2 regions of the Brevibacterium sanguinis genome follow, and region 1 is predicted to be linked to the other one. Evidence: predicted binding sites of a transcription regulator. Region 1 holds the regulator's gene; the other holds the start of a gene.

Region 1 (5,993 bases):
GGGCGAACATCTCCTCGCGCTCGTCAGGCTCCCCGTGGTCGTAGCCGAGGAGGTGGAGGAAGCCGTGGACGGTGAGGAGGAGGATCTCGTCCATCGTCGAGTGCCCAGCGGTCGCCGCCTGCTTCGCGGCGACGGCCGGGCAGATGATGATGTCGCCCATCTGGCCTTCCGTCGGGGCGTCGGCGCGGCCGCGGCTGAGCTGGTCCATGGGGAAGGACATGACGTCGGTGGGACCCTCGAGGTCCATCCACGTGACGTGGAGCTCGGCCATCGCCGGCTCGTCGACCATCGTCACCGACAGTTCCGCACCGGGGTGCATGTGGAGGGCCTCGCCGAGGTATTCGGTGAGCGCCACGACCTCGTCGAGGTCGACCTCGGCGTCGGTCTCGTTCGCGATCTCCGTGTTCACTTCGAGTTCCCCCACAGGTCGTAGGCGTCGACGATCTTCGTCACGAGCGAATGCCGCACGACGTCCTTGCTGCCGAGCTGGCAGAACGCGAGGTCGTCGATGCCGGCGAGGATCTTCTGCACGACCTTGAGCCCGCTCTTCGTGTTCCCCGGCAGGTCGATCTGCGAGACGTCGCCGGTGACGACCATCCGCGAGCCGAAGCCGAGGCGGGTGAGGAACATCTTCATCTGCTCCCCCGTCGTGTTCTGCGCCTCGTCGAGGACGATGAAGGCGTCGTTGAGGGTGCGACCGCGCATGTAGGCCAGGGGCGCGACCTCGATCGTGCCGGACTCGATGAGCAGCGGGATCGATTCGGGGTCGACCATGTCGTGGAGGGCGTCGTAGAGGGGACGGACGTAGGGGTCGATCTTCTCCCCCAGCGTGCCCGGCAGGAAGCCGAGGCGCTCACCAGCCTCGACGGCGGGGCGGGTGAGGATGATCCGGGAGACGTCCTTGTTCTGCAGGGCGTTGACGGCCATCGCCATCGCGAGATACGTCTTGCCCGTGCCGGCGGGGCCGATGCCGAAGGTGATCGTGTTGTTCCGGATCGCCTTGACGTAGTCGTGCTGGCCCATCGTCTTCGGCCGGATCGACTTGCCCCGGGTCGAGAGGATGTTCGTGCCCATCACCGCCGAGGCGGCCTTGCCCTCGGAGGAGAACGAGGCGACCCGCTCGATCGTCTCCTCGTCGATGCGGTGGCCCGACTGGTGGAGCTTCTTGAGTTCGCCGATGACGGAGACGAACGCGCTCACCTGGTCCGGGTCGCCGGCGGCCTGGAGCTGGTTGGCGCGCAGGTGGAGGTCGAGCTCGGGGTAGACCTTCTCGAGCGCCCGGAGGTTGGCCTCCCCGGGTCCGAAGAATTCGACGAGGTCGATCGATTCGGGGATGACGAGACGCACGGTCTCCGAGGCGGTGGTGGTCGTGGCGTCAGTGGAGGTGTCCAGAACAGTCCTTCGTTGATCGGGCGCTCCGCGGTCGGAGCGCAGCAGGGTGCATTCCCATCGTAGTCCGGTATCTCACCAGCGGCCCAGGGAATTCTGTGCGAGCACGAGTCCCGCCGGTCCCGCCGAGGAGGACCGCAGGACGGTGTCGCCGAGGAGGACGGGGGTGGCCCCGATTCCGGATAGCGAGGCGAGCTCCCGGTCGCTGATCCCGCCTTCGGGTCCGACGATGAGGACGATCCGCGCCGTCGCCGCGGTGTCGAGGTCGGCCAGTGCCGTCGAGAGCCTGAGCTCCGCGGTCTCGTGGAGGACGAAGATCGCATCGGCAGGCGGTTCGCCCTCCGGTGCGGTCCCCTCGCCGAGGCGGGTGAGGAGTTCGGCACCGCGGGCCAGCTCGGTGAGCACGGGGAAGCGGGAGCGCCGCGACTGCAGGGAGGCGGCGGTGAGGAGGTTCTCCCATTTCGCCGCCATCTTCGCCTGCTTCTTCGCCGGCCAATCGGCGATCGAGCGGTCGGCTGCCCACGGGATGATCTCGTCGACCCCGATCTCCGTGGCCGCTTCGATGGCCTGGAGGTCGCGGTCGCCCTTCGCGAGGGCCTGGACGAGGACGAGACGGGGCGTGGCCTCCGGGGTGGCGGCCACCTCGGTGACGTCGAGGGTGAGCTCCGTCGCCGAGGCGGTCGCCACGGTTCCCCGGGCCCGCGTCCCGTGCCCGTCGACGACGTCGATCTCCTCGCCGGGACCGATGCGGCGGACCCGCACGGCGTGCCCGGCCACGTCCTCACCGAGGGTGAGCGCGCGACCGGCGACCGCCTCGGCGGCCTGGGGCGAATGGAAGACCGGGAGACTCACCGACCGGCGAACTTCTCACGCATGCGGGAGAACATGCCGCGGGACTCCGTCGTGATCTGGGCCCGCGGGGTCTCCTCGCCGCGCAGCTTCGCGAGCTGGGCGAGCAGCTCCTTCTGCTCATCGTCGATCTTGTCGGGGGTGACGACGTCGACGGTGATGAGGAGGTCGCCGCGGGTCTCGGTGCGCAGGCGGGTCGCGCCGAGGCCCGGGAGCTTGACGACGGTGCCCGACTGCGTGCCGGGTTCGATGTCGAGGTCCTGGACGCCGTCGAAGGTCTCGAACGGGATCCGGGCGCCCAGTGCGGCGGCGGTCATCGGGACGGACACGGCGGCGCGGAGGTTGTCGCCGTCGCGGCGGAACACCTCGTGGCGGGCGACCATGACCTCGACGAAGAGGTCACCGGCGGGTCCGCCGCCGGGGCCGACCTCGCCCTGGGCCGACAGCTGGATGCGGGTGCCGTCGGAGACGCCGGCGGGGATGCGGATCTTCATCGTCCGCTGCTTGCGCACGCGGCCGTCGCCCTGGCAGTTGAGGCAGGGGTGCGGGATGACGGTGCCGTAGCCGTGGCACTGGTTGCACGTCTGGTTCGTCACCATCTGTCCCAGCAGGGTCCGGGTCATCCGCTGGATGCTGCCGGAGCCGTGGCACAGCGAACAGGTCTCGACGGAGGTGCCGTCCTGGGTGCCGGCGCCGTGGCAGGTCTCGCAGACGACGGCAGTGGTGACGTCGAGGTCGACGGTGCCGCCGAAGGCCGCGGTCTGCAGGTCGATGTTGACGCCGACGAGGGCGTCCTTGCCGCGCTGCATGCGCGGGATCGGACCGCCGGCGGAGCCTCCCCCGCCGCCGAAGAACGTCTCGAAGATGTCGCCGAAGCCGCCGAAGCCGCCGGCCGGGAAGCCCTGCCCGTTGTCGCCGCCGCCCATGTCGTAGTTGCGGCGCTTGTCCGGATCGGAGAGGACCTCGTAGGCAAGCGAGATCGACTTGAACTCCTCGTCGTATCCGGGGTTGACGTCGGGGTGGTACTTGCGGGCCAGCTTGAGATAGGACTTCTTGATCTCAGCCGCCGAAGCGTCCTTCGACACTCCGAGTGCTTCGTAGTGATCGGCCACAGAAACTTCTCTTTCCCTGGTGGTGGTGTGTGCGTGTGAGGTGGGTGGGTCGCGCCCGGGCTGCCGGCGGGCCTACCCCTGGTCGAGGGCGGAGGAGACGTATTTGGCAACGGCTCGCACGGCCGAGATCGTCGTCGGATAGTCCATGCGCGTGGGACCGAGGACGGCCAGGCGGGCCGAGGATCCCGCCAGATGACCATATTCGGCGGCGACGACGGATGTCGAGCTGAAGGACTCGTGAGTGTTCTCACGGCCGATGCGCACGCTGATCTCCGCGTGGTCCTCGGCCATCGAGGTGAGCAGCCGGAGCAGCACGACCTGCTCCTCGAAGGCCTCGAGGATCGGGGCCATCTGCTCGCCGAACTCGGAGCCGGAGCGCGCGAGGTTCGCAGTGCCGGCCATGATGATGCGCTCCTCGCGGGTCGCCGCGACGAGGTCGATGACAGCGTCGCGGATGCGATCGAGGACGGGACTGCCCGCCTCGTCATCGGGTCCGGTCGCGGCCGCCGTCGCGCCCACCTCGGCGCCGTGGTCGGCCCCGCGGACGTCTACGCGGGAGAGCTTGGCACCGGCGAATTCGGAGTTGATCCGCTCGCGGAACCGCTGCAGATCGGCGTCATCGACCGCCTCGGCGCTCGTCACGATCTTCTGCTCGACCTGGCCTGCATCGGTGATGAGGACGACGAGGATGCGGCCGGGGGCGAGCCCGACGACCTCGATGTGCTTGATGCGCGCCTGCGAGACCATCGGGTACTGGATGAGCGCGACCTGGTGGGTGAGTCCGGCGAGGACGCGGACCGTGCGGTCGAGCATCCCGTCGAGGTCGACGTCGCCGTCGACGACCTGGAGGATCGCGCGGCGCTCGGCGTGGCTGAGGGGCTTGAACTCGTCGATGCGGTCGACGAACATGCGGTAGCCGAGGTCGGTGGGGATGCGACCGGCCGAGGTGTGGGGCTGGGCGATGTAGCCCTCGGCCTCGAGTTGGGCCATGTCGTTGCGGATCGTCGCCGGTGAGACGCCGAGGGTGTGGCGCTGGACGATCGCCTTCGATCCGACGGGTTCGTTCGTGGCCACGAAGTCTTCGACGATTGCCCGCAGCACCTGCGCGCGCCTGCTGTCGTTCATTCGTCTCCTCCCCGGATTTGGCACTCGAATACTCAGAGTGCCAATTCTACGCCTCTTGATCCGTGATTTCACGTCCGCCCCCTCCTCCCGCCGGGGCGCGCGGATTCCGCGGCGGCCGTCGGCACCCGGCCTGCGTGTCAGCCCGGCCGCGCCGGGGGCGATTCACTAGGCTGGGGCACCGTGAATGCCTTTGATCGCTACGGCTCGGATGTCCTCTCGGGATCCTCGCCGTCCTCGCACCGCCCGAAGAAGTCCCGCCCCGTCGAGGTCGGCCTCGGCATGGTCCTCGAAGACGCGATGAGCGGGTTCGTCGGGGCGGTCATCGGGGCGGAGAAGACCGCGAGCGGCGTCGTCGTCACCCTCGAGGATCGCCGCGGCGGGCGCCGGGCGTTCCCTCTGGGTCCGGGATTCCTCTTCGAAGGCGAGCCCGTCGATCTGCGGCTGCCCAAACGGAAGCCGCAGGCGCCCGGTCGCACCGCCTCGGGGTCGCGGGCCGTCGCCGATGCGAAGGCGCGGGTGGCCAGGGGGTCGCGGATCTGGGTCGAGGGCAAGCACGACGCCGAGCTCGTCGAGAAGATCTGGGGCGATGACCTGCGCATCGAGGGCGTCGTCGTCGAACCGCTCGGCGGGCTCGACGACGTCGCCGACAAGCTCGAGGCCTTCGGTCCCGACCGGCAGCACCGCGTCGGCATCCTCGCCGACCACCTGGTGAAGGGCACCAAGGAGTCGAAGATCGCCGAGGCGGTCCGCGCCGATCCCCGTTACGCCGAGGTCGTCCACATCATCGGTCACCCCTACGTCGACATCTGGCAGGCGGTCAAGCCGCGGGTCGTCGGCATCGACGCATGGCCGACCGTGCCGCGCGGCGAGGATTGGAAGACCGGGATCCTGCGCCGCATCGGCTGGCCGCACGCCGACCACAGGGACGTCGCCGCCGGCTGGGTGCGGATACTCAAGTCGGTGACGACGATCGCCGACGTCGAGCCGACGCTCTCGGGCCGGGTCGAGGAGCTCATCGACTTCGTCACCGTGGACTGACGTTTCGCTCCGAGGCGGTGTGTGGACTGCGGTCGCTCCGGGGACTGCGTTCGCTGCGGGGCCGGTGCACGGACAGGCTGCGGCCAGCGTCCGCGCGGGCGTTTGTGATGGATTTGGAACACCATTCCCACGTCCGGGCGAGGCAGGTCGATTAGGGTAAGGGGGCAGAAGCTTCTCGAAAGGACCCGTCATGTCGAATTCCCCGCAGCCGCCGAACGGCGATCAGCACCAGTCCCGCCCGATGCCGCCCGACTACTCCCAGGCGTCGGGACCCCAGCAGCCCTACAGCCAGCCCAACCAGTACGGCTCGCAGCAGAACCAGTACGGGTCGCAGCCGAACAACGGCGGACAGCAGTACGGGTCGCAGCAGAACTACGGCTCGCAGCAGAATCAGTACGGGAGCCAGCCGCAGAGCTATGGCGGCCAGAACTACGGCAGCCAGCAGCAGTACGGTTCGCAGCAGGGCTACAGCGGACAGGG
Region 2 (26,114 bases), on a different contig from region 1:
GGAACGACACATACCCGAGCGTCGTCGGCGACGGTCCCAGATGGTCGGTGGCCTCGAGTTCGGCATGGGCCACGGCGAGCCGCTCATCGGAGAGCAGCTGAGCGTGCATCTCCTCCTCCACCGTGATCGCCTCCGCTGCCGAGGTCGACCAGAACCGGGACTCACCGCGGTCCGCCGTCTTCCCGGCGAGGAACGACATCGCCTTCGCATACCCGCTCAAGTAGATGCTGTCCTGCGTGATGTAGTTCGTGAACGCGAGCGGGGCCAGCGTGCCCTCGGCGAGCTGAGTGAGGAACGGCAGCGCCTCGATCTCGTCGATGATCGGGCGCACGTCCTCCCACAGCGCGGCGGTGTGCGGTCCGGCGGCGAAGTTCGTGCTCATGAGTGGTCTCTCCTCGGGGTCGGGATCGGACTGGGATCGGACTGGGATCGGACTGGGATCGGACTGGAATCGGAATGGCCGGAATCAGCCGGGTGGGAAGCGGACGGGTCGGCTGGACATCAGCGGCGGCGGACGTCGACCTGGTGGTCGACGGGCCCGTGCGCACCGGCGGCATCGAGGCTGACCTGCCAGTCCGCGGCCGAGGCGAGCGCGCGGGCGAGGAAGTCGAGTCCGCGCTCGACGGCCCCGTGCACCTCCTCGGTGCTCAGTGCCTCTCCGCCGTTGGCACGCCTGAGCACGGCCGCCTCGGCGGTGATCGCAGCCGACAGGGTGCACCCGGTGCCGTGCGTGTTCGGGGTGGAGATCCGGGGGTGGGAGAACTCGGCGATCTCCCCATCGGCGGTGACGAGGATGTCGGCGACGTCCCCGTCGGCGGCGTGACCGCCCTTGAGGAGCACGGCACGGGCACCCCGGGCGATGAGCTCGCGTGCCTGGTCACGCATCTGGGCCGGCGTCTGCGCCTCAGCGACATCATCGCCGAGAAGGAGGGCCGCCTCGGGGAGGTTCGGGGTGATGAGATCGGCGACGGGCAGGAGACGCTCCCGCACCGCGGCGACCGCATCGACCTCGAGGAGGCGGTGCCCGGACGTCGACACCATGACCGGGTCGACGGTGAAGAACCCGAAATCGGAGGTGCGCGCCCGGTCGACGACGAGGTCGACGAGCGACGTCGACCCGAGCATCCCCGTCTTCGTCGCATCGACGGGCATGTCGCCCAGAACACTGTCGAGCTCGGCGACGACGAAGTCCTCATCGATCGGGTAGACGCGGGAGACCCCGTGCGTGTTCTGCGCGACGAGCGCGGTGATCGCCGTGGTCCCCAGCACCCCGAGGGCAGTGAACGTCTTGAGGTCGGCGTGGATGCCCGCCCCGCCCGAGGGGTCGGTGCCGGCGATCGACAGGGTGATCGGTGGGCGCGTGCTCATGCCGCTCCCCCGTTCTCGCCGGCGACCGGCTCGGTCCCGTCACCGTACGCGGTGAGCAGCTCACGGGCCGCCCGCTCGGGGTCGGCGGCACGGCAGATCGCGGAGACGACGCAGAAGCCGAGCAGTCCGCGACCGCGCAGCTGCGGAACCCGGCCGGCGTCGATGCCGCCGATCGCGACCGCGGGCAGTCCCGCCTCGGCCGTCAGATCGCCGAGGCGGTCGGGGCCGATCCCGGCCGGCGCGTCGGTCTTCGTCGTCGTGTCGAAGACGGGCCCGATGCCGACGAGGTCGACGGCGCCGGTGGCCCGGGCCGCCGCGAATTCGGCGGCGCTGGCGGCGGAGAGACCGATGAGCGGCTCGGGACCGACGAGGTCGCGCACCTCGGTGACGGGAGTGTCGGTCTGTCCGACATGGATGTGGACGTCGGCGCCCTCATCGAGGAGGTGCCGGGTGACGGCGACCCGGTCGTTGAGGAAGAGCGGGACGCGGCGGTCGGTGCCGGCCACCGCCTCGCCGACGGCGGCGATGACCTCCCTGGTCAGGGTCAGGAACTCGGTGTCGTCGATGTCCTTGTCCCGGACCTGGACGATGCCGGCTCCCCCGCGCACGGCGGCGAGCACGGTCTCGGCGACGGTGCGACCGGCCTCCCGGCACTGCGCGGAATCGGTGACGAGGTAGAGGCGGGCGTCGACGCCGGCGAGGCGCTCACTCGTCGCGCTCATGCTCTCGTCACCTCGACCCGGGCCTCGCCGATGCGCGCATCGTCGGTGGTGTGGAGAGCATCGAGGAAGTGCTCGGCAAAGCTGCCCGGTCCGGCGGCGCCGGTCGCCGCGGCCTCGCCGGCGACGGCGAAGTGGGCGTGGGCGGCGACGACGGCGGTGAACTGATCGAACGCCGCGAGTCCCGCCGGACCCGCACCCGGACTCGAGTCGACCGGCGCGACGGCGGCGAGGTAGGCGGCGGTGACGGCGCCGAGCGAACACCCGGTGCCGATGACGAGCGGCATGAACGCATGTCCGCCGTCGACACGGGCGATGTGGTCGACACCGTCGATGTGGGCGACGATGGCGTCACGCTTGCCCGAGACGGCGACGATCGCCCCACTGGTCCGCGCGAGCTCGGCCGCCGCCGGGAGGACGGCGTCGACCTCGTCGGTCGATTCGACGCCGCGCCCGCCGGCCCCGGCACCAGCCAGAGCCGCGATCTCCGAGGCGTTGCCGCGGATCGCGGTCGGGCGATCGGCGGCGGCCCGGCGGATGCGGGTGGTGCGGAAGTCGACGGCGCCGATGCTCACGGGGTCGAGCACCCACGGAGTCGAATCCGCGGTGACCGCGCCGATCGCGGCGTCGGCGGCGAGGAACTGCTGGTTCGTCGCGGTTCCGAAGTTGACGAGCAGACCGCCGGCCAGGTGCGCGAACTGCCCGGCGTCGGCCTCGTGGTCGAGCATCGCCGGGGACGCGCCGACAGCGAGCAGCACGTTCGCGCTGAACTGCTGGACGACCGTGTTCGTGATGCATTGGATGAGCGGATTCGCCGCGCGCAGACGTGCGTGCGCCGACGACAGATCGATGTCAGTCATGACGATCCCTTCGCTAGCATGGCCCAGATCAGGTTCGATGGGTGTCCTCTCAGCCCGGCGCGACTGCCGCCGGGCACCCCATGTCATTGCCCATGACTGTACCAAAATCGCCGAGGCGGGGGTGAGGTGGGGTCACCCCCTGACCTCGCCCCCGCCTCGGCGCCGGTGAAGGAGAACTCACCCCCTGCCGACGTACCGCTGTCCGCGCCGACTGACGGCGTCGATGACGACGGCGGTGAGGAGGACGAGAGCGGTGATGATCTGCTGCATATCGGAGTTGAAGCCGATGAGGTAGAGACCGTTGTTGATCGCGCCGACGACGAACGCCCCGAGGACCGCGGCCCACGCCGACCCCCGCCCGCCGAAGAGGGAGGTGCCGCCGATGACGGCCGCGGCGATCGCGTTGAGGAGGTCCTGGGTGCCCACGAGCGTCGACCCCGCGTTCGTCGTCACTCCGGCCTTGACGAAGCCGAAGAGGGCGGCGAGGACACCGGCGGTCATGAACACGCTGATGCGCACCCACGTCACACGGATGCCGGCGCGCCGGGCGGCTTCGACCTTGCCGCCGACGGCGTAGATCGAGCGCCCGTACCGGGTCTTGCGCAGCACGAGGTCGATGATGATCGCGATGACCATCATGAGGAAGAACGGCAGCGCGAGTCCGAAGTCCTGGTTGACGAGGATGAGGAAGCCGAAGACGATCGCCGCGAGGAGGACGATGCGCACGCTGACGGCCGTCCAGCTCGGACTGTCGAGGCCCGCGGAGTGCCGCCGCAGCTTCGCGTGGATGATGCCGGCGGCGAAGCCGATGACCGCGATCGCCCCGAAGACGTACGCCCAGAACGCCGGGAAGTAGTAGCTGGCGAAGTCGAAGACGAACGTGTCGGCCATCGAGAGGTTCTTCTGCGTGCCGAGCACCGTGAGCGTGAGCCCCGTGAACGCGAGCAGACCCGCAAGGGTGACGACGAACGCGGGAATCCCGACGACGGCGAAGAACCAGCCCTGGATCGCCCCGATGACGAGGCCGAGCAGGAGGATGATCGTCACCGCGACGACCGGCGGGACCCCCTGCCGGACGACGAGGACACCGAGCACCGAGGCGGCGAGACCGCCGAGCTGGGCGAGCGAGAGGTCGATCTCGCCGAGGAGGAGGATGAGGTTGATCCCGAGCGCGAGGATCGCCAGGTAGGCGACCTGGGTCGAGAGGTTGACGAGGTTCGCCGGGGAGAGGAAGTTGCTGTTCGCCGACTGGAAGACGATGACGATGACGACGAGGGCGAGGATGACGGGGAACGACCCGAGCTGGCCCTCCCGGATCCGGCGGACGAACGTCCGCACGAGCCCCTCGTCGGAGATCCGCTCGTCGGTGATGAGGGAATTGCGGGTCATCGGCGCTCACCCCTCCGCGCGGCCCGCTGGGTCACGACGTTGTCATTGGCTCCGGTGATCGCGGCGACGAGGACGTCGGTGCGCTCGTCTCCCGGGAAGTCCCCGGCATCCTTGCCCAGCCGCAGCACGTGGACACGGTCGCACACGGCTTGGACATCGGCCATGTTGTGGCTGACGAGGAGCACCCCGAGGTCACGGTCGCGGAGGCGTTCGATGAGGTTGAGCACTTCGGCGGTCTGGGCGACGCCGAGGGCGGCCGTCGGTTCGTCGAGCATGACGAGCGAGGGTTCGCCGAGGAGGGAACGGGCGATCGCCACCGTCTGGCGCTGGCCGCCGGACAGGGCGGCGATCGGCACGCGCACGCTCGGGATCTTCGCCGACAGGCTGCGCAGCAGCTCCCACGACTTCGCCTCCATCGCGACTTCGTCGAGGACGCCGCCGAGGGTGTGCTCATGACCGAGGAAGAGGTTGGCGACGACGTCGAGGTTCTCGCACAGGGCGAGGTCCTGGAACACCGTGGCCACCCCGGCCCGCTGCGCATCCTTCGGGGAGGAGAACTTCTGGGGGCGCCCGCCCATGATGAGCTCGCCGCCGTCGGCGGAGTGGACGCCGGCGATGATCTTGATGAGCGTCGACTTGCCGGCGCCGTTGTCGCCGACGAGGCCGACGACCTCGCCGCGGCCGATCGTGAGGTTGATGTCGGTGAGCGCCTGGACGGCGCCGAACCGCTTGTCGATCCCGCGCAGCTGGAGCACGGGCTGGGAAGGAGTGGACTCGGTCGTCTCCGACGCCCGCCCGGAGGCGGGCGTCGGGTCGTTCGTCGCTGAGGTCATCGGGCTGGTCGGACCGTCCTACTTGATCCCGGCATCCGTGCAGAGCTTCTCATCGATGCCCGCACAGATGTCGGAGGCCTTGATCTGGTCCCCGACGATGTCCTTGATCGTGTCCTTCGTCACGACCTTCGCCTCGACGAAGTCCGTCGGGGTGTCCTTGTACGTCGCGCCGGCCTCGGGTTCCTCCCCGTTGGCCAGTGCCACCGCGGCCTTCGCGGCGTATTCGGCCTGGGGCGGGATCGACTTGTAGATCGTCGCGTACTGCTCGCCCTTGAGGATGTTCTGCAGTCCGTCGACCTCGGCGTCCTGCCCGGTGACGACGGGATCCTGCTTCGCCTTCGTCGTCGCCGCGAGCACTCCGCCGGCGGTGCCGTCGTTGGCCGCGTAGATCGCGATCGGCTTCTCACCCCCGCCCTGCAGCTGGCCCTCGACCCACTGGCGTGCGTCGTCGGGGTTCCAGTCGAGCGTGTCGTGGTTGGCGGCGATGTCGACGCCGGCACCCTTGAGGGTTTCCTCGGCACCGGCCTTGAAGTCCGCGGCGTTGGGGTCCTTCGGATCGCCGTTGACCATCCACACCGGTCCGGACGTCGGGTCGACGCCCTTGGCCTCGAGTCCGTCGAGGAGGGCCTGGCCCTGGAGGTTGCCGATCTTCTTGTTGTCGAACGACGTGTAGTAGTCGGCTCCCTCGAAGAACCGGTCGTAGGAGACGACGGGGATCTGCTTCGCTTCGGCCTTCGCCAGGGAGGAGGAGACCGCCGAGGCGTCGACGGGGTCGAGGACGATGACGTCGACGCCCTCGGTGACCGCGGCTTCGAACTGCTGTTGCTGCTGGGTCGCGTCCTGGTTGGCGTTGCGGTACTCGACCTTTGCATCGGGGCTCGCCTCGGCGACGTACTTCTCGAAGTTCGGCTTGTCGAGGGATTCGTAGCGCGTCGTCTTCGACTCCGGCAGGAGGAGGGCGATCGTCACCGGGCCGTCACCGCCGCCGGAATCGGCGGCCTCGTTGCCCTGGCCCTTCTGATTGCCGCAGCCGCTGAGCGCGAGGGCGGAGATCGCGACCGCGGCGCCGAGCACCGCGAGCCGGCGCGGCTTCCTCAGCGAGGAGGGCACGGCGGTGAGAGACGATTTCTGTGCGTGTGACTGGGGGCGGAACCTGCGCATTCGCGAAACCTTTCATCATTCTGACAACGTTGTCAGGCTGGTCAACATATTTCGCCCACCGGTGTCGTTTGTCAACCATCTGTCCGGTGATTCCTCTGTCGCGTCGACTCAGCGCCCGGAGACCTGCCGGGGTGACTCCTCACCGCTGCCGCGGCGGATGAGGTGGACGCGGGCGAATGCCGCGGTGTCGCCTCGCGCCCCGTTGCCCCGCCCCGCCCCACGCTCCGGCACGCCCCCGTCGAGGAGCCGGACCGCCTCGGCGGACATCGCATCGATGTCGGCGTCGACGACGGTGACGTCGAGCAGATCCGCGCCGGGGAAGTCGTCGATCCCGACGACGGCCGGCCACTGGTCGAGGCGGCGACTGGCGTCGATCGCGCCCTTCGTCACGGTCGCCGAGAGCGTGATGAGCGCGGTCGGAGCGGCCCGGGAGCCGAGGAGGGCGGCGACGACGTTCTTCGCACTCGCCTGGTCGTGCGCATCCTCGTCGAGGAAGGCCCGCCACCCGATGTCGCCGCGGTCGCCGAGGACCTCGCGGATCCCGGCGAGCCTGCGCTTCTGCGATTCAAGGTGGGCTCGGTCTCCGATGACGCCGATGCTGATGTGGCCGTGGCGCACGAGCTGTTCGGCGGCCCGCCGTCCGGCGTCGACATCGTCGGCGGCGAGCGTGACGATGCCCGGCCCCGTGACCGCCGGGTCGAGGGAGACGACGGCCATCTCACCGGTCTTCGCCGCGGCGGGACCCCGGGAGATCGTCGCGTAGATGCTCGCCGACTCCGGCTGGGAGCAGACGACGCAGATGCCCGACATGTCACCGCTGAGGCATTCGTCGACGAAGGTGCGTTCGAGCTCCGCGTCTCCCCCGGTGACGGTGACGACGGTCCGCAGCCCCCGCTCGGCCAGGTCGGCTTCGAGCCGCGCGAGGAGGCGGACCTGGAGGGGGTCGTCCATGTCGGAGAGGACGACCCCGATGTAGGGCGAGCGGCTGCCTTCGCGCAGGCGCCGGGCCGCGGAGTTGAGGCGGAAGCCGAGCTCCTCGGCGGCCGTCTCGACCTTCGCGGCCGTGGCGCTGGCGACGTGCTTCTCCCCGTTGAGCACCCGGGACGCGGTCTTGATGCTCACACCGGCGCGTTCGGCGACCGTGGCCAGTGTCGGCCGGTCGTTCTGCTTGCCCATGTGTGCGCCTTCGAAACGGTCCGGTGCCTCGACCCCGGCGACCGCCCCGGAATGGGCGGCCGTGGGATCGATATTAGCGGCACCGCCGAACCCCGCCCAGCGTCACCGCGCGGGATCAGCGTACGGGTCCCCGCGCGGGATCAGCGCCCCACCGGGTTGCGCATGGTGCCGGCGAAGATCAGCGAGTCGGCTTGGTTGCCGATGTCGACCATCTCCTTCGTGTTGCGCAGCTGCAGCCGGTTGAGGCACGAATGCTTGAACCGCGGCGCCCGCAGATCGATGTCGCCGGCGATGCCGCGTGCCGCCTCGGCCTTCTCTCCCTGATAGGCGTCGAGCACCTCGGCGACGAGCGCCCAGAACCGGGAGGCCTCGAGCAGTCCGTCGACGTCGAGGATCCCCGCCAGGTGCCGCAGCACCCCGTCGAAGACATCGGTGAAGATCGCGAGCGCTTTCTCCTCACCGGGAACGACCGCGCGGATCCGCTCGACGGCGGGCGGCAGCTTCCCCTCGCCGAGGTAGGCGACCTCCTCGCCGATGTCCTTCATGAAGACCCCGGTGACGACATCGGCGTCGAGGATGAGGATGAGATTCTCCCCGTGCGGCATGAACACGAGATCATGAGCGAGCAGCCCGTGGACGAGCGGCTGCAGATACGCCCCCAGGTAGGCCCGCACCCAGTCCTCCGCACCCAGACCCGACCGGCGGATGAGGTGGGAGACGAGGGATTCGCCGAGGTGGTCGCGGTGAAGCAGGGCCGCCATCGTCATCGTCCGCTGGCCGTCGGTGAGCAGCGGCAGCGGGTTCTCCCGCCACAGCCCGGCGAGCATCTTCCGGTGCGGGTTCGTCGCACGGGTGCGGTGGTAGACGTCGCCGGTGTAGCCGATCGCGCTGCGTTCGCGCAGCAGACGGAACCCGGAGGCGGCGAACGCGGGGTCACCGTCGACGAGGCGAGCGACCCAGTCGTTGATCGCGGGGGTGTCGCGCATATAGGTCGGCGAGAGTCCGCGGAGGAACCCCATGTTCTGCACCGCGAGCGCGACCTTGACATACGGCGCGCCCGGTCGCGAATGGTTGAAGAACGTCCGCAGCGACTGCTGCGCCTGGTGTTCGTCGAGGCCGGGCCCGAGCGGGATGAGTCCGCCGCGGGCGATGTCGGCGGCGAACGTGATCGCCAGCCGGTGGTCGGCCTGCCACGGATGGATCGGCATGAGGTGCACGTCCTCGAGGCGCCTGCCGGCGGCGGCGAGGCGGCTGCCGAAGAGCTCGCGTTCGTCGTCGCTGAGCGCCCACCTGAGGTGGTCGTCCTCATCGAGTCCGTCGCTGAGCGCCAGGTGCGACTGCTCCCGGTCGACGGCGACCCATTCGAGGCGGTTGCGTGTGCCGGTCTCCGGCGCCCACCTGCGGTAGTCGCGCAGTCCGAATCCGATGCGCCCGTTGTTCGCGATGAAGCCGGGGTGGCCTTCGGTCATCGCCGCCTCGATCGTCTGGAAGTCGGCATCGGCGAGCGCCGCGGAATCCGGGCGCTCACCCCTGCGCGCCGCGGTGAGCTTGAACGCGCTGCCGGCCACCGTCGAGGCGAGTTCCTCGAGGTACGTCGAGATGAGGTCCTCGGGCACGCCGAGGCTGTCCTGGAGTTCGAGGACGAACTCCTGCGCATCGAGGTTGACCGCCCGCCCGTCCCGGAACCGCGTGATGCTCGCTTCGTCGATGACCCAGTGCTCGAGCGGGAGGACGCGCGCCTCGAACGTGTAGTGGATGACGGGGGCACCCGAGTGGTCATCCAGCTCGCTTCCCGGGTCGTCGGGGTCGGCCGGGATCACCAGCATCCAGGCGTGCTCGCCGGCCTCAGCGTTCTGGCTGGGGGCGATGAGCCGTTCGTGGGCGAACTCGGCGATCGCCTTCGCGACGAGATAGCGGCTCACCACGGCGAACGTCTCAGGAGTGAGGTGGGCATAGTCGTCCTGCGTGAGATGCTCGGGGTCGCTCCCGCCCTTCCCGGTGCCACCGGCTCCGGCGAGGAGCCGCCCGAGGCGGCTGGTCGCGAAGTCAGAGCGGGTGCACGTGCTCACGAGCGCGGTCTTCGTCGCCTCCCCCAGCGGCACCTCCGCCTCGGCGATGACGCGGAAGCCGGCGGCCGCGTTCTTCGCGTGGATCGCCGCATTCCCGACGTCGGGTTCGACGACGACGCGGCTGGCCCCGCGTCCGCCCTGCGCATGCGGGCGCAGGCAGAAGTCGATGACGCGCGCCATGACGGCGTCGGTGAGGCCGCGGCGGGGCCGGCCCTGCGGTGGGGCGATGAGGAGGTGCATCCCGATGTCGCCGGGCTCCTCGGCGACGACAGCGGTGGGGATGAGCAGCGACGGCGCATAGGTTTCGACGTAGAAGGCAGGCTCCCCGTCGATGAGCCCGATCCAGCCGTTCTCATCCGGTGAGGAGCGGATCGCCTCGAGGTAGGACCGCACGGCCTGCCGGTCGAAGTCGGTCATCTGCCAGAAGTGCGAACGCGGGTGGGTCAGCCAGGCGTGGACCTCCTCGGCGTGGCCCTTCGGGTCGAGCGGAACGATCGAGATCGACCGGGCGATCTCGGCGGCTCCGGCATCCCCTGCCGCGGGCAGCGTGGTCGCGGCAGGTCCGCTCGCCGCAGTTCCGGTCGTGCGGCTGGTGTCGGTCGTCGGGCAGGTGTCGAGGTCAGTGCCTGCACCGGCATCGTCCATCGTGTCGGTCGTCGTCGCGGTGCTCATGCGTGGGTCATCTCCTTCGTGGGGACGGATGCGTCGGCGGCGTGCGCGGTCTCCTCGGTGGGGCGGCCTGGCTCGGCGGCCGCCTCGGTGCCGGGTACCCCGAAGGTCTGGAATGCGATCGACCGCTCGATGGGATAGGGTTCACGGCCTGTGACCCGGGAGAGCACCACGGAGGCCCGCCACGGTCCGAAACCGAGGTCGGGCCCGGTGACGCCGTGAGTGTGCTCCTCGATGCCGAGGGCGTGGATCGTGCCGGCCGCATTGACGGTGTAGTCGCGGCTGATGTCGAGGCGCCCCTCCCGGTCGCGGCGGATCTCCGAGCCCAGCGGACCGAGGAACGCCGGGACACCGGCGCGGTACCCGGTGGCGGCGACGACGGCGCCGGCCGCCCGGGTGAAGGTCTGCCCGAGCACAGGGCTGCGGAAGGTCAGCGCGTACCCGGCGGCCGCCTCGGCGGGACGGGCGGAGATGAGCTCCGCATCGGTGACGAGGGTCGTCAGGAGTCGCCGACCGCCGCGGCTGAGCCGGTAGAGCGTGTCGTGGATGTCGTCGATGAGGTCCGCGCTGATGCCCTTGTAGAGGCTGCGCTGCTCGCGTCCGATGCGTCCGCGCAGGTCATCGGGCAGGGCGCGGAAGTGGTCGGTGTACTCCGGTGACGTCATCTCCAGGGTGAGCTTCGTGTACTCCATCGGAAAGAACCGGGGCGAGCGGGTGATCCAGTCGACGCTCACCCCGCGGTCCTCGGCGTCCTCGATGAGGTCCCGGTAGATCTCCGCGGCGGACTGTCCGCTGCCGACGATCGTCACCGACCCCGCCGCGAGCAGCCGCTCACGGTTGGCCAGGTAGTCCGCGGTGTGGATGACGGGGCCGTTGCCGGCCGCTTCGGCGTCACCGCTGGTCAGGGCCTGCAGCGCCGGGGGAAGGACCGGTGCGGTGCCGACGCCGAGAACGACGTGCTTCGCGCGGTAGGTCTCGGTGTCGACGATCCGACCGGAGGCGTCGGTCACCTCGGCGATGATCCGGTAGATGCCGCCGTCATTGGTCACCGAGGTGACCGTGCGGTTCCAGCGCAGCGTCCTCAGCTGGGCGGCCACCCACCGGCAGTACTCGTCGTATTCGGCACGCAGCGGGTAGAAGGATTCGCGGATGAAGAACGGGTAGAGGCGCTCGCGGTCCTTGAGGAACTGGAGGAACGAGTACGGCGATGTGGGATCGGCCATGGTCACGAGGTCGGCGAGGAAGGGCACCTGGATGGTCGCGCCTTCGATCATCATGCCCGGATGCCAGCGGAACTCCGCGCGCTGGTCGAGGAAGACGGCGTCGACGTCGGGCAGCGGATCGGACAGGGCGGCGAGCCCGAGTCCGAAGGGCCCGATGCCGATGCCGACGATGTCGTGGATGTGGGTGTCGTCGTCGTGTGCGCCAGGGCTGTGCGCGTCGTCGTGCACGCCAAGGTTATGCGCGTCGTGGACGTGCACGCCAGGGTCGTGCGGGTCGTAGTCGTGTGAGTAGTCGTCGCGTGTGGGGGACGGCGGTGCGGGTGTCACTGAGTGCTGAGCAGTCATGAGCGTTCGTTGCCTCCTTCGTCTGCGTCCCGGGTCAACCCGGATGCATTAGGGAAACCTACCCTAAGTAAGACGAAAAGTGCTGAGCGAAAGCCCAGGTCAGAGGACTACAGGCGTGACTGCCGGGTGCCGGAGAGGTGCCATCGGGCGCGAGCGCGCGCGGATCGCGACGGTCACGGCCACGTCGAGAACCGCCCGAGAATTCGTCGTGTGATGCTCATCACAGACAACGGCTGCGACCCCCGAACCCGGGGGGCGCAGCCGTTCGTCGATGTCGTCGCGTGGACCGCGAAGCAGGGCGCATCCGCACCGTGAGTCGGACCGCGGCCCCACCTCGGTGAGGGCCGCTCACAAGCTCACTGTGCTCAGCCGCTCACTGTGCTCAGCCGCTCACTGCGACCAGACGCTCACTTCGAGACGTAGTTCGGTGCCTCGACGGTCATCTGGATGTCGTGCGGGTGGCTCTCCTTGAGCCCAGCAGTCGTCAGGCGGACGAACTTGCCCTTGGCCTTGAGCTCGTCGATCGTGCGGGCGCCGACGTAGAACATCGTCTGGCGCAGTCCGCCGGTGAGCTGGTGGGCGACCTGCTTGAGGTGTCCGCGGTAGGCGACGCGGCCTTCGATGCCCTCGGGGATGAGCTCGGTGTCGGTGGCGATGTCGGCCTGGAAGTAGCGGTCCTTCGAGTACGACTTGCCCTTGCGGGGGGCCATCGCGCCGAGCGAGCCCATGCCGCGGTAGGCCTTGTACTGCTTGCCGTTGACGAAGATCAGCTCGCCCGGGGACTCGTCGCAGCCGGCGAGAAGCGAGCCGAGCATGACGGTGTCGGCACCGGCGACGAGCGCCTTGCCGATGTCACCGGAGTACTGGAGGCCGCCGTCGCCGATGACCGGGACGCCGGCGGCGCGGGCGGCCTGGGCGGCGAGGTGGATGGCGGTGACCTGCGGGACGCCGACACCGGCGACGACGCGGGTCGTGCAGATCGATCCCGGTCCGACGCCGACCTTGACGGCGTCGACTCCGGCGTCGATGAGTGCCTGCGCGCCCTCCTGCGTGGCGACGTTGCCGCCGATGATCTGGACGTGGGAGAACGCCGGGTCGGCCTTGATCGTCTTGATCATGTCGGTCACGCCGCGGGCGTGGCCGTTCGCGGTGTCGACGACGAGGACGTCGACGCCCGCCTCGGCGAGGAGACCGGCGCGATCGTAGGCGTCACCGTAGAAGCCGACGGCCGCGCCGACGCGCAGACGGCCCTCGGCGTCCTTCGTCGCGAGCGGGTACTCCTCGGTCTTGACGAAGTCCTTGACGGTGATGAGGCCCTTGATGACGTTGTTCTCGTCGACGAGCGGGAGCTTCTCGACCTTGTTGTCGGCGAGGAGTTCGAACGCCTTCTCGGGTGCGACGCCGACGGGGGCAGTGACGATCGGCATCGGGGTCATCGTCTCGGCGACGGTGCGCGTGGGGAATTCGCTGCGGGAGACGAAGCGGAGGTCGCGGTTGGTGACGATGCCGAGCAGCACATCGTTCTCGTCGACGACGGGCAGACCGGAGATGCGGTAGCGACCGCAGAGTTCGTCGAGCTCCTCGAGCGTCTTCTCCGGCGTGATCGTCAGGGGGTCGTTGATCATCCCGGACTCGGACCGCTTGACGTAGTCGACCTGGTCGGCCTGGTCTTCCTTCGACAGGTTGCGGTGGATGATGCCGAGTCCTCCGATGCGGGCCATGGCGATGGCCATCCGCGATTCGGTGACGGTGTCCATGGCCGCGGAGACGAGCGGGATGTTGAGCTCGATCTCCTTGGTCAGGCGCGTCGTCGTCGAGGCTTCCGAGGGAATGACGTCGGTGTCGCCGGGCAGGAGCAGAACGTCGTCATACGTGAGCCCAGTGAGAGAGAACGGATCGTTTGCGGGCTCGAGGTTCCCCATGAGACCAGCCTTTCGACGCGGAGAGATCAGTTGATCAATGGTATCGAAGCGGCATGTGGACGATCCACAGTTTCAACTGCCGCGGGCTGTGAGAATGGACACCCCGCCGAGGCGGTCGGACGGGTGCCCTGGTCAGCCCGCCGAGGCGGTCGGACGGGTGTCCTGGTCAGCTCACCGAGGCGGTCGGGACGGTGCCCGCCCCAGCCTCAGCGGCCGGCGCCGACGGAGCGGGCGAGGTCGAGCGTCGAGGCCTCGGAGTCGTCGAGGTGGATGCGCAGCAGCCCTTCGGCGCCCTGTCGGTCGCCCGATTTGATCTTCTCGAGGATGTCGCGGTGCGGGTTCGCCCAGTGCGAATGGTATTTGCCCGGCTCCGGGGAGCGGGAGAACGTCGTCGACAGCCGCGCCATGAGGTTGAGGTAGAACTCGTCGAGCAGCGGCGAGCCGAGCAGACCGACGATCGCCCGGTGGAACGAGGCCGAGTGCTCCTGGGCATCGGCCCAGCTCTCGTTCTCCGGGGCGGTCTCGGCGCGGACGACGGAGGCCTCGACAGCGGCCATCGCCTCGTCGGAGGCGTCCTGGGATTCCTGGACGGCGCGGATCTCGAAGACCCGGCGGGCCCGGTAGAGATCCTTGAGCTCGTCGATGCCGAAGGTGCGGACGAAGAAGCCGCGGTTGGGCTCCTGGGTGAGCAGGCCGGCGTGACGGAGCAGGCTGAGGGACTCGCGGGCGGTATTGCGCGAGACGTTGAATTCCTTCGCGAGCGCACCATCGCGCACCGGTGACCCCGCAGGGTACTCACCGTTCGTGATTCGGGTCCGGACCAGGGCGACGATCGCCTCAGAGGTGCATCCGGGGGCGTTGGGACTCATACCTCCAGGCTACCGTGTCCGTCTCATTTCCGCGTCGCCGACCCACTACGCCTGCCGCATCCCCTGTCCCGTGCGGTCGAGGTCGAGCCCGGTCTCGAAGTGCCGGAGGCTGCCGGTCAGCGGGTCGGTGAAGTCGATCATCGCGGCGAGCAGCTGGAGCGGTGCGGAGAAGTCGTAGGGGTCGGGGCTGCGATCGACCGGGTAGACCGGATCGCCGAGCAGCGGCAGCCCGAGGGCGTTCATGTGCACGCGCAGCTGATGGGTCTTGCCGGTGAGGGGTGCGAGCCGGTATTCGCTCACCCGTCCGGTCCCGCGGCCGTGGGATTCGATCTCGCCGAGGTGGTCGATCCGGCTGATCGCATTGACCTCCCCGGGCACCTCGATGACCTGCCGGCCCCCGGCGGGCTTGTGGAGGCGGGTGCGCCGTTCGAGGGGGAAGGACAGGTCGGCGGGCGGGGTGGGCGCGAGCGCCCGGTACGTCTTCGTCACCTGCCGGTCCTGGAAGAGCCGCTGGTAGCGGCCGCGGGTCGCCGGCCGCTTCGAGAGGATGAGGAGGCCGGCGGTGATGCGGTCGAGGCGGTGGATGGCGACGAGGTCGGGCTGGTCGAGGTCGACGCGGAGTCGGGTGACGACGCATTCGCGGACGAAGCGGCCGTTGGGAGTGCTCGCGAGGAAGTGCGGCTTGTCGACGACGAGGAGGTCCTCGTCCTCGAAGACGATCGCCACCTCGTAGGGAATCCGCGCCTCGGCGGGCACCGGTCGGTGGAAGAAGTAGAAGCCGCCGGGATCGACGGGATCACCCCAGGCCACCGGCCTGCCGGCGGCATCGCTGAGCTGACCGGGAATGAGGTCGCCCCCGTCACGCGGGGCAGAGTGGTGGCGTTCGTCGGCCGCGGCGCGCAGACCCTCGAGCTCGGTCGTCGACCGGGCGACCAGGCTGCGGAGCTCGAGGTCGGTGGCGTGAGGGAATTCGGATACCAGCCAGGCGCCGATCGAGGTGGGCACGGGCAGGTGGGCCTTGTCATGGGTGGCCAGACCCCCGGGCGCCCGCAGCGACGTTGCCGAGATGCCGTCTCGGGGCGGAAGGGGGCTGCGGGGCATGGTGCCCAGTCTACGAGGCGGAGATACCCGGGCGCCCTGCGGAGGCCTGCGGGGTCACGGTGAGGGCACCGTCGCGGGGCACTGCGGTCAGCGCTGCCCGGGAGAACGCGGAGACGCGGTCGACGATCCATTCGACTTCGAGCGGGTTCGGGGTGCTCCGGGCCGGATCGAGGAGGTCGACGACGTTCTCGCTGACGGCTCCGACAAGCGATCGGGCGAAGAGCTCGGTGGGGAATTCGGGGCCGAGGCAGCGCATGAGCGCCGTGGAGATCGCGGCGACGAATCCGCGGCGCAGGGCACGGCGCTGGGCTTGGATGGGTTCGGGAACCTCTTCGAGGAGGAGAGCGTAGGCCAGCCCGCGGCCGGCGACCGCTCGGCGGATGAAGACGTCGACGACGGCCCCGACGACGGCCTCGGGCGTCGAGCACGCGTCGACCGCCTCGGTGATGACCGTGAGCTCACGTCCGGCGGCAGCGGCGAACACCGACGCCAGGAGCTCGTCGCGGTCGTCGAAGCAGCTGTCGATGACCCCCGTGGTGCACGACGCGGCGTGGGCGACGGCGGGGACGGTCGCGGCGGCGAACCCGCCGTCGGCGACGACGAAGCGCGCCGCATGTTCGATGCGTGCGCGCCGCTGCGCGGTGTTGGCACGACTTCGGGCAGTCTCCAGGTGGGCCACAGCGCCCCTCTCTCGCAAAGGTGAATGAATATTCAACCGTTGACGAGTATGGCACCCCTCACATGATGAATCAACGGAGGGCCTGTGACCTCGGGGTTTGCCCGCGGCCGACCCTGCCCCGCCTTCCTGGAGCGCGAATTCACGTTGCCGGAGGCCGATCTCGCGCTCCTGTGGTCTACTGGGGCCATGGATGATGCGACGCGCACGATCTCCCGACTCATCGACCGCTCCCCCGCCGCGGTGGCCGCGTACGCCGGCGACCCGGCGAACCTGCCGGCGTGGGCGGCGGGGCTGAGCTCGGGAATCCGGCTTGAGGGAGGGCGCTGGATCACCGACTCCCCGATGGGCACGGTCGAAGTCCGGTTCACCGGCGATCGGAGTGCCGGCGTCCTCGACCACGACGTCGTGTTCCCCGACGGCACGGTCAATCACAATCCCTTCCGGGTCCTCCCCCACGGCGAGGTCAGCGAGGTCGCCTTCACCGTCGTCCACCGCGCGGGGATGAGCGCTGCGGACGTCGACCGCGACGCGGCGGCGGTGGCCGCCGACCTCGATCGGCTCGCCGCGATCCTCGAAGCGGACTGAAACGCACGAATGGCCCGGAACGCAGTGTTCCGGGCCATTCGCGGTGTCCTCGGGCCGACCGGGCCGTCAGGCTGCTCGAGCCTGCGGTGATCCGATCAGCCCGTGAGGGGACGGGTCGGGGAGGTCAGTCCTCGTCCTCGTCGTCCTTCTTCTCGACGACCAGGGTCTCGGTGGTGAGCACCAGGGCCGCGATCGACGCTGCGTTGCGCAGAGCCGAACGGGTGACCTTGACCGGGTCGATGATGCCTGCGGAGATGAGGTCGCCGTAGGAGTCGGTGGCGGCGTTGTATCCCTGGCCGGACTCGAGGTCCTGCACCTTGGAGACGACGACGTAGCCGTCCTGGCCGGCGTTCTCGGCGATCCAGCGCAGGGGCTGGACGATTCCGCGCTTGACGATCTCCACACCGGTGGCACCGTCGTAGTCGAGACCGAAGTCCTTGCCGTCGAGCACCTTGGCGGCGTGGATGAGTGCCGAACCGCCACCGGCGACGACACCTTCCTCGATGGCCGCACGGGTCGCGGACACGGCGTCTTCGACGCGGTGCTTGCGCTCCTTGAGCTCCACCTCGGTGGCGGCGCCGACCTTGATGACCGCAACGCCACCGGAGAGCTTGGCCAAGCGCTCCTGCAGCTTCTCACGATCCCAGTCGGAGTCGGTGTTCTCGATCTCGGAGCGGATCTGGGCGACGCGCCCGGCCACTGCGTCATCGGCACCGGCACCATCGACGATGGTGGTGGTGTCCTTGGTGACGGTGATCGTGCGGGCGTTGCCGAGCTCGTCGAGGGTGACCTGGTCGAGCTTCATGCCCATGTCCGGGGTGACGACCTGACCACCGGTGAGGACGGCGAGGTCCTCGAGGATGGCCTTGCGGCGGTCACCGAAACCGGGAGCCTTGACGGCGCAGACGTTGAGGATGCCGCGCAGCTTGTTGACCACCAGCGTCGACAGCGCTTCGCCCTCGATGTCCTCGGCGATGATGAACAGCGGCTTGCCGGCCTGCTGCACCTTCTCGAGGACGGGCAGGAGCTCCTGGATGTTGGAGATCTTGCCCTGGTTGATGAGGATGAGCGCATCGGAGAGGATGGCTTCCTGGCGGTCGGCGTCGGTGACGAAGTGCGGGGACAGGTAGCCCTTGTCGAACTGCATGCCCTCGGTGATCTCCAGCTCCACGTCGGAAGCCTGGGATTCGTCGATGGTGATGACGCCGTCCTTGCCGACCTTGTCGAAGGCATCGGCGATGAGCGAGCCGATCTCCTCGGACTGGGCGGACAGACCGGCCACGTGGGCGATCTCCTCGGAACCGGCGACATCGCGGGAGATGGAGCCGAGTTCGTCCGAGACGGCCTCGACGGCGGTCTCGATGCCGCGCTTGAGCGCGCCGGGGGCGGCACCTGCGGCGACATTGCGCAGACCTTCGTTGACGAAGGCCTGAGCCAGGACGGTCGCGGTGGTGGTTCCGTCACCGGCGATGTCGTTGGTCTTGGTGGCGACTTCCTTGGCCAGCTGTGCGCCGAGGTTCTCGTAGGGATCGTCGAGCTCGACCTCACGCGCGATGGTGACACCATCGTTCGTGATCGTGGGGGCGCCCCACTTCTTGTCGAGAACGACGTTGCGTCCGCGGGGTCCCAGGGTCACCTTGACGGTGTCAGCGAGAGTGTTGACACCCTTTTCGAGTGAACGACGGGCCTCGTCGTTGAATTCCAGATTCTTAGGCATTCGTCCTCCTGTTCTCTAAGCGTTGTTCAGGTGGATTCAGCCGATGACGGCGAGCACGTCGCGCGCCGAGAGAACGAGGTACTCTTCGCCGGCGTACTTGACTTCGGTGCCGCCGTACTTCGAGTAGATGACCTTGTCGCCGACAGCGACGTCGACGGGAACGCGGTTGCCGTTGTCAGCAACGCGGCCGGGGCCCACTGCGACGACTTCGCCTTCCTGCGGCTTCTCCTTGGCGGTATCGGGAATGACCAGACCGCTGGCAGTGGTCTGCTCGGCTTCGACCTGACGGATGACGATCCGATCTTCGAGTGGCTTGATGGAGACCGACATATCGGGCTCTCTCCCTTCGCTGGGTGAATAACTTGCGTGAAGTCAGACGGCGGCGGCTGCCTGAGGAACCTCTCGTCGTCGCGGGTGCCGAGGAGTTCGACCGTCTTCATGAAACTGGCACTCACTGAGCGTCAGTGCTAATTCGACTCTATGACTCCTTTAGCACTCGGTCAACTCGAGTGCCAAAGAATTGTCACGCTCTCGGCGAAAGCTCAGGGTGAGGGGAAGGCCGCTTGGCGTCGGGGCGGGGAGGCCGCCTCGGCGAGGGTGCCGACGCAGGCGGAACGGGCACGCCCGGTGGCCGCGGTGGACCGCCTCGGCGAGGGCCCGGACGGACACGCTTCGGCGGGGATGCGGAAGAGGGACCCCGGAATCTTCCGGAGTCCCTCTTCTGCCATTCAGCTGTTCTGCTCGCGCAACCGCCCTGCTCAGGCCGCCGCGCTCAGCGCGTTACTGCTCAGACGAGGCAGGTCACGCGCAGGCCCACTGGCCCCAGCCGGCCTTCGCCTGCAGCTTCTTCGCACGGTCGAACTGCTCCTGCGGGCTGGCGTCGATCGGGTTGCCCGATCCGCCGACGCTGCGCCAGGTGGCGAGCTTGAACTGGAAGAGTCCGAAGTGCGCGTTGTTCTGCTTGTTGACCGCGCGGGGGTTGAAGTTCGATTCGCACTTGGCGACCTGGTACCACTTCGAGCCGGGTCCGCCGAGCATCGCCTTGATCTCCTCGGTCGACATCGAACCGCCGCCACTGGAGCCCGAACCCGAGTCGCCGGAGTCGCTGCCGCCGGAGCCGGAGTCACCGGAGTCGCTGCCACCGGAGCCGGAACCGGAGTCGTCCTTCGGCGCCGGGGCTTCCTTCTTCTTCGTGCCCTCGACGACGACCTTGGCCTGCGGTTCGGAGAGGACCTTCTCGCCCTTCTTCTCCTTCTCGACCTCGTCGCCGTTGATGGTCTTGACCGCGTACTCGACTTCCTTCTCACCGGCCTTGCCCTTGTCCTCGACCTTCGTCTCGCCGACGTAGAGCGAGTCCGACTTCTTGGTCTGGGTCTCGGGCTTGATGTCTTCCTTCTCCTTGACGGTCTTGTTCTCCACCCGGTTGACGGTGAGAACCTGGCCGTCGGTGACCGATGCGCTCATCGGCACGGAGAGGAAGTCGTCCTTGCCGAGTTCGACCTTCGCCTCGCTGAGGGCGTCCTCTGCGGTCTCGACCGGAGCCGTGACCTTGACGTCCTTGCCGTCGGCGACGACGGTGAGCGCCTTGGCGGTCGTCACCGCGATGTCGGTCGGGCTCTCGACCTCGAGCTTGTCGTTGGCATCGGCGCTGAGGTCGGCGTCCTTGGCGTCGACGCCGAGGTCGGCGAGCGCCTGACCCACGGTGTTCGCGTTCGTCCACTCGTCGGTCTTCTTGCCGTCGACGGTGAGCGAGATGTCCTTGGCGGTGTTGACCGTGACCGTCATATCGCGGTCGATCTTCGTGTCGATGCCGGGCTTGACCTCATCGTTCTTCTCGAGGTCGATGTCCTGGCTGTCGAGAATCTGGCCGACGGTTCCGCCGAACGTGCGGATCTCCTTCGGCTCGCCGTTCACCTCGAGGGTGACGGGCTTGTTCATGGTGAGTACGGCGCCGGTGCCACCGACGAGACCGGTGATGACGACCGCCTGTGCGGCGATCTGCACCTTGCGGTTCTTGAGAAAATCAATCACAGAAATATCCCCGAGCAGAGTTGATCAGCTGTTTGCAACTCGTCCACTGTAACCGATTCGTTACATGTAACGCAAAAGATCACGAATCCGTAACAGGAAGTTCCCAGACTCCCGGATTCTCGGCGATCGCGGCCGTTGCCATCGTCGCAGGTCACGTGCCGTCAGGACCGTTTCCCGGGTTCTCAGGGTGAGACGGACACCACCGCCGAGGCGGCCGTGACCTCACCGTCGTGACCCGTCGTCTCCGCGTGGTCGGCGCCGCCGTTCGATGCAGCCATTCGGCGTCACCTAGCCCCGGCCGGTCACACGTGGCTGGTCAGCTGTGGCCGCGATGCCGGTCCGCCCCGGTCGCCATACCGGCTGACTCGCAGGCTCCCCGTCATCAGTCCCAGCTGCCGAGCGCGGTCTCCGCGTTCGTCCAGACCGCCTCGGCGAGGTCACCGGCGTCCATCCCGCGCACCTCGGCGAGCTTTCTCGCGGTGATCGGGGTGAGGTACGGACCGCCGGGCTTGCCGCGGTAGGGGTGCGGGGTGAGGAATGGGGCGTCGGTCTCGGTGAGGAGCAGCTCGAGCGGGGCGCTCGCGGCGGCCCTGCGCAGCTCATCGGCGTTCTTGAACGTGATGTTGCCGGCGAACGACATGAAGTAACCGGCCTCGGCGCATTCGCGGGCCATCGCCTCGTCGCCGGAGAAGCAGTGGAAGATCGTCACCTCGGGGGCGCCCTCCTCGCGGAGGATGCGCAGCACATCGGCGTGGGCCTCGCGGTCGTGGATCTGCAGGGCGCGGCCGGTGCGCTTGGCGATCTCGATGTGGGCGCGGAAGGACCGCTGCTGCTCGGCGATCCCGTCCTCGCCGGTGCGGAAGTAGTCGAGGCCGGTCTCCCCCACGACACGCATCCGGTCAGTGCTCGTCACAAGGGCTTCGATCTCGGTGAGCGCATCATCGAGCAGACCGGCCTCGGCCAGCCGCGGAGCCTCGTTCGGGTGGAGGGCCGCGCCGCCGAGCATCCACGTGCGCGGGCTCTCAGGCGGGGCCGGCACTGTCGCGACGACTCTCGGGTCGATGAGGGCAGACGCCGCGCTTCGACCATTCGCGTCGGTCTGGCTGCCGTTCGCAGCGGCGTGACTGTCGCCAATTGCGGCCCGGCTCCCATTCGCATCGGCGGCACCGGCGCGGCCCGTGTACTGGGAGGCCACGAGCGCCGTCGTCCACCGAGCGGCCGGCAGGTCGCAGCCGATCTGCACGATCCGCCGCACCCCGGCCTGCTCGGCGGTGTCGAAGAAGAAGTCGAGGTCGGGGAACTCCTCATCGTCGTCCGGGGTCACCTCGGGAGCCGGTTCGCCCGCACCCAGGGGCAGTCGCATCCCCGTGCCGATGTCGAGGTGGGTGTGGGTGTCGACGATCGGGTGGGGCAGGGGTTCGGGCACCGGAGGATACGTTCCGGCGGCGCGCGAGGCCATTACTCCGTCTCCTCCACGAACTTCGGGAACACCGGTTCGGGCTTCGGCAGCGGTGTGCCGGGCACGAGCGGGTAGTCGATCGCGGCGAACGACCGGGGATCGATGTCAGCGGCGGCCACGGAGCCTTCGGCCTCCTCGGCGAACGACGGGGCGATGCCGGCGGCAGCGACACCCGCCCCGGCGACGACGCCGACGGCGGCACCCGCGGACACGGTGTCCATGACTTCGGCACCCGACCCCGATTCGACGGCGGTCGGCAGGACCTTCGCCCCCGCCTCGGCGACACCGGCGGGCACCCCGAGGAGATCGAGGATCCGGCCCGCGGATTCGGGCATCACCGGCTGGATGAGGATCGAGATGATGCGCACGACCTCGATCGTCACCCACAGCACGGTGGCCATGCGCTCGGGATCGGTCTTCTTCAGCTTCCACGGCTCCTGCGCGGAGAAGTAGCGGTTGGCCTCGGAGAGGACCTTCCAGCACGCGTCGACATACTGATGCAGCGACTGGGTGTCGACGTGGGCTCGGGCGGTCGCCAGCGTGCCGCGGGCCAGCGCCAGCAGGGTCTCGTCCGCCTCGGTGAGCTCACCGGGCTGCGGAACCTGGCCGTCGCAGTTCTTCGCGATCATCGACAGTGAGCGCTGGGCGAGGTTGCCGTACTCGTTGGCGAGGTCGGCGTTCTTGCGGGTGATGATCGAGTCCTTCGTGTACGAGCCGTCCTGGCCGTAGGAGAACTCGCGGAAGAGGAAGAAGCGGACGGTGTCGAGACCGAACGCATCGACGAGGTCGATGGGATCGACGACGTTGCCGACGGACTTCGACATCTTCTCCCCGGCGTTGAAGAGGAAGCCGTGGGCGTGGACGCGGCGGGGCAGCTCGATGCCCGCAGACATGAGGAACGCCGGCCAGTAGACGCTGTGGAAGCGGATGATGTCCTTGCCGATGATATGGACGTCGGCCGGCCACCACTTCGCCAGGGCCTCCTCGTCGTCGGGGTAGCCGGCGGCGGTGAGGTAGTTCGTCAGGGCGTCGATCCACACGTACATCACGTGCTTGTCGTTGCCGGGCACGGGCACGCCCCAGTCGAAGGTCGTGCGCGAGATCGAGAGGTCCTTGAGTCCGGAGGCGACGAACGAGGCGACCTCGTTGCGGCGGGAGTCGGGCCCGATGAACTCCGGGTGGTCGCGGTAGAGCTCGAGGAGCCGGTCCTGGTACTTCGAGAGACGGAAGAAGTAGGACTCCTCCTCCGTCCAGGTCACCTCGGTGCGGGTCTCCTTGGACAGGCGCACGCCATCGACGACCTCGGTCTCGTCCTCGGTGTAGAACGCTTCGTCGCGCACCGAGTACCAGCCGGAGTACGAGTCGAGGTAGATGTCGCCGGCCTCCTCGAGCCGGCGCCAGATCGCCTGCGAGGCCGCGTAGTGGTCGGGGTCGGTCGTGCGGATGAACCGATCGAACGTCGAGCCGAGGGCCAGCTGGGTGTCGCGGAAGTTCTTCGCGTTGTCGTCAGCGAGTTCCTTGGGAGTGATGCCGAGCTTGTTCGCCGCCTGGAGCATCTTCAGACCGTGCTCATCGGTGCCGGTGGCGAAGAACACCTCGTGGTTGTCGAGGCGCTTGAACCGCGCGATGGTGTCGGCGGCGATGTACTCGTATGCATGCCCGATGTGGATGGCCCCATTGGGGTAGGCGATCGCTGTTGTCACGTAGTAACCCATAGGTCAATCAGTCTAAAGGACGCGCAGCGGCGGGACGGACGGCGTCCGCGGGGGTGGGTGCGTTGGTGGCCGACGGGGCGGGGCGGGCCTCGGCGGGGCGGGTCTGGGCGCGGTGAGTTCCCGCGCACAGGGCCGGCGGGAAGGCGCGCCTGCAGCCCCACGGCATTAGAGCTCACCCTGGTTTGGAGGGCTCGGTTCTTGGCATGAGCTCTGGAAACCAGGGTGAGCTGTGGCAAGAACTCCCGACCGGCACCCCCTCCCGGTCGACGCAGGGCGGGTCAGAACAGGCTCAGAGCCGGAGGGGCTTGCCCCTGAACTTCAGCAGCTCGGGCGCCTGTTGGAAGAGCTTCGCCCCGAACACCTGCGGATTGAGAATGTCTCTGAAGGCGAAGTGGACGACCTTGTACCCCATCGTCAGCAGCATGTTGTGCTGGTAGCTCTCCCGCTTCAGGCGACTGCGTCCGAACTCCTCGTACTTGCCGGAACCGTCGACGGCCAGCGCCGTCATCGTCTGCCGGTGGAGAAAGTCCAGCCGCGTGAGGAAGTCCCCGTCGTGGGCGACATTCCACTGCTGGTCGAAATCGTGCAGGCCGAGGAGATGGAGATTGAACGAGCTTCGACTTTCCGCGTAGCTTTCCGACAGCGGAGAGATGTGCTCAAGCAGGGTGAGAGCTCGTCTACGTCCACGCGCCAGTCGGAGAGCAGCAGGAGCGAAGTCCTGGGCGACGAGGTTGCGGCCGATGTCCGCGAGCACACGGGGATTGGCGAACCCCAGACGCTTTTTGAGTCCGTACCGCTGGTGGACGCCTCTTCGCAGGGTGGCCTCCAAGGCGGCGAATCCCGCAACCGGGCCGCCGTACTCGATGAGGTCCAGGCTGGTGCGGATCGAGCTCGTCACTTCCACGTCAGACAGGATCGCTCGATCAGCACTGGGCACCGCGCGCCGGAAGCGGCGGATGGCTGGGCTCAGTGTGCTCGCAGTCGGATGCATGACCGTCAGCGGGCTCAATGGCAGGTCGAACATCGGCAGGTCGTGAAGAAGCGCTGCGGACACACCGGAGACGACATCGCCCCGGCGATAATGCGGGTAGTGCATGACCTCGAGACGCGCCAACTTGGCGCGAATCGCACGATCCTCGATCCGTTCGGCCATCGAAGAGTCCTGGAACTGCTCAGTCCACGCTGTGTCCGTGATCAGCTCGTGGATGCGCGCATGACGAGGAACGGTGCAGGCGACGGCGATCGAATACACCCCTCGGCAGACGCGGATGAGACAGCAGTCGACAGCTCGACTGATCTCCACGCTGGTCACCCCGGCTGCACGCAGGGTCTGAGAGGTCACCACATTGCACGTCTGCTGTTCCCTGTGATCGTCCATGCGCACACTCTGGCGCCGGCAGTCGGCCGCCGCATCTGCCGGCGGGTGCCCTGTGGAAACGCGATGAGCGTCCACAGGCTATGCGAGCACAAGTGCCCACAGTGTCCCCAGGGGGCTCGACGGCACCGCACCCGCGTCGGCGTTCCTGACATCGCCGTTCTTCCATGTCGCTAGCCGTCGCAGTTCCTCACAGACGCATCACCGCAGGCGAGAGTGCCAGGATTCGAGTACTCATCGACACTGTCAGGCACATCGGAAGCGTGAGACCACGCAGCTGAACGGACCGCAGACCTCGCCCGCGCCGCTTGAGCTCTGTCGAGTACGAGCGGCTCACGTTGTTAACAGAGCCGCCCAAACGAAGGTGAGCCCAAACCGTCCACAGCCGATCGCACACGAGTGGGACCGTCCGGCGGGCCCGACAGTCCGACCGCGCACGACCCGCAGCACGGCCCCGGGTCACTCGCGGTGGAGCCAGGCCTCGTAGATCTCCCGCTTGGACAGGCCGAAGCGCTTCGCGATCTGGCCGGCCGCGTCCTTCGCGCGCACACCCGAATCGATGAGCGCCTCCATCTCGCCGAGGTGGTCCTCCGGAGCCGTCTCCACTGCGGTGGCGCCGGCGAGGACGAGGGTGAGTTCCCCGCGCAGCCCACCGGCGGCGAGCTCGCGCAGCGACCCGACGGTGCCGCGCAGCGTCTCCTCGTACGTCTTCGTCAGTTCCCGGCTGATGCTCATCGGCCGGTCGGGGCTGATGACCGACGCGAGGTCGTCCATCGCCTCGGCGATCCGGTGCGGGCTTTCGAAGAAGACCATCGTCCGCTTCTCCGACTTGAGCTCCTCGAAGAGCGT

The links. Region 1 encodes HrcA, which represses chaperone genes, less so after heat shock. Its sites were predicted from a motif close to TTNGCACTCGNNNNNNNCGAGTGCNAA; they were not measured.
Region 2: a site for HrcA is predicted at 19,175-19,201, ahead of groES (co-chaperone GroES). Genes of this name have one in related genera too.

What each region holds. Positions count from the first base shown of each region.
Region 1 is NZ_BAAAMB010000005.1:237,721-243,713, forward strand. It holds gene ybeY (rRNA maturation RNase YbeY) at 1-409, opposite strand, end outside; gene ABD154_RS05960 (PhoH family protein) at 406-1,347, opposite strand; gene ABD154_RS05965 (16S rRNA (uracil(1498)-N(3))-methyltransferase) at 1,465-2,241, opposite strand; gene dnaJ (molecular chaperone DnaJ) at 2,238-3,350, opposite strand; gene hrcA (heat-inducible transcriptional repressor HrcA) at 3,423-4,475, opposite strand; gene ABD154_RS05980 (DUF3097 domain-containing protein) at 4,656-5,513, shown strand; gene ABD154_RS05985 (DUF4870 domain-containing protein) at 5,704-5,993, shown strand, end outside.
Region 2 is NZ_BAAAMB010000008.1:39,225-65,338, reverse strand. It holds gene ABD154_RS09365 (TenA family protein) at 1-382, opposite strand, end outside; gene thiD (bifunctional hydroxymethylpyrimidine kinase/phosphomethylpyrimidine kinase) at 502-1,368, opposite strand; gene thiE (thiamine phosphate synthase) at 1,365-2,090, opposite strand; gene thiM (hydroxyethylthiazole kinase) at 2,087-2,947, opposite strand; TPP riboswitch at 2,935-3,038, opposite strand; gene ABD154_RS09345 (sugar ABC transporter permease) at 3,125-4,336, opposite strand; gene ABD154_RS09340 (ATP-binding cassette domain-containing protein) at 4,333-5,169, opposite strand; gene ABD154_RS09335 (substrate-binding domain-containing protein) at 5,188-6,330, opposite strand; gene ABD154_RS09330 (LacI family DNA-binding transcriptional regulator) at 6,439-7,506, opposite strand; gene ABD154_RS09325 (GNAT family N-acetyltransferase) at 7,647-10,247, opposite strand; gene ABD154_RS09320 (lysine N(6)-hydroxylase/L-ornithine N(5)-oxygenase family protein) at 10,244-11,812, opposite strand; gene guaB (IMP dehydrogenase) at 12,220-13,734, opposite strand; gene ABD154_RS09310 (GntR family transcriptional regulator) at 13,941-14,603, opposite strand; gene ABD154_RS09305 (pseudouridine synthase) at 14,649-15,704, opposite strand; gene ABD154_RS09300 (TetR/AcrR family transcriptional regulator) at 15,715-16,383, opposite strand; gene ABD154_RS09295 (SRPBCC family protein) at 16,570-16,968, shown strand; gene groL (chaperonin GroEL) at 17,093-18,685, opposite strand; gene groES (co-chaperone GroES) at 18,722-19,015, opposite strand; gene ABD154_RS09280 (resuscitation-promoting factor) at 19,487-20,716, opposite strand; gene ABD154_RS09275 (TatD family hydrolase) at 21,099-22,175, opposite strand; gene metG (methionine--tRNA ligase) at 22,175-23,890, opposite strand; gene ABD154_RS09265 (hypothetical protein) at 24,180-25,268, opposite strand; gene rsmI (16S rRNA (cytidine(1402)-2'-O)-methyltransferase) at 25,725-26,114, opposite strand, start outside.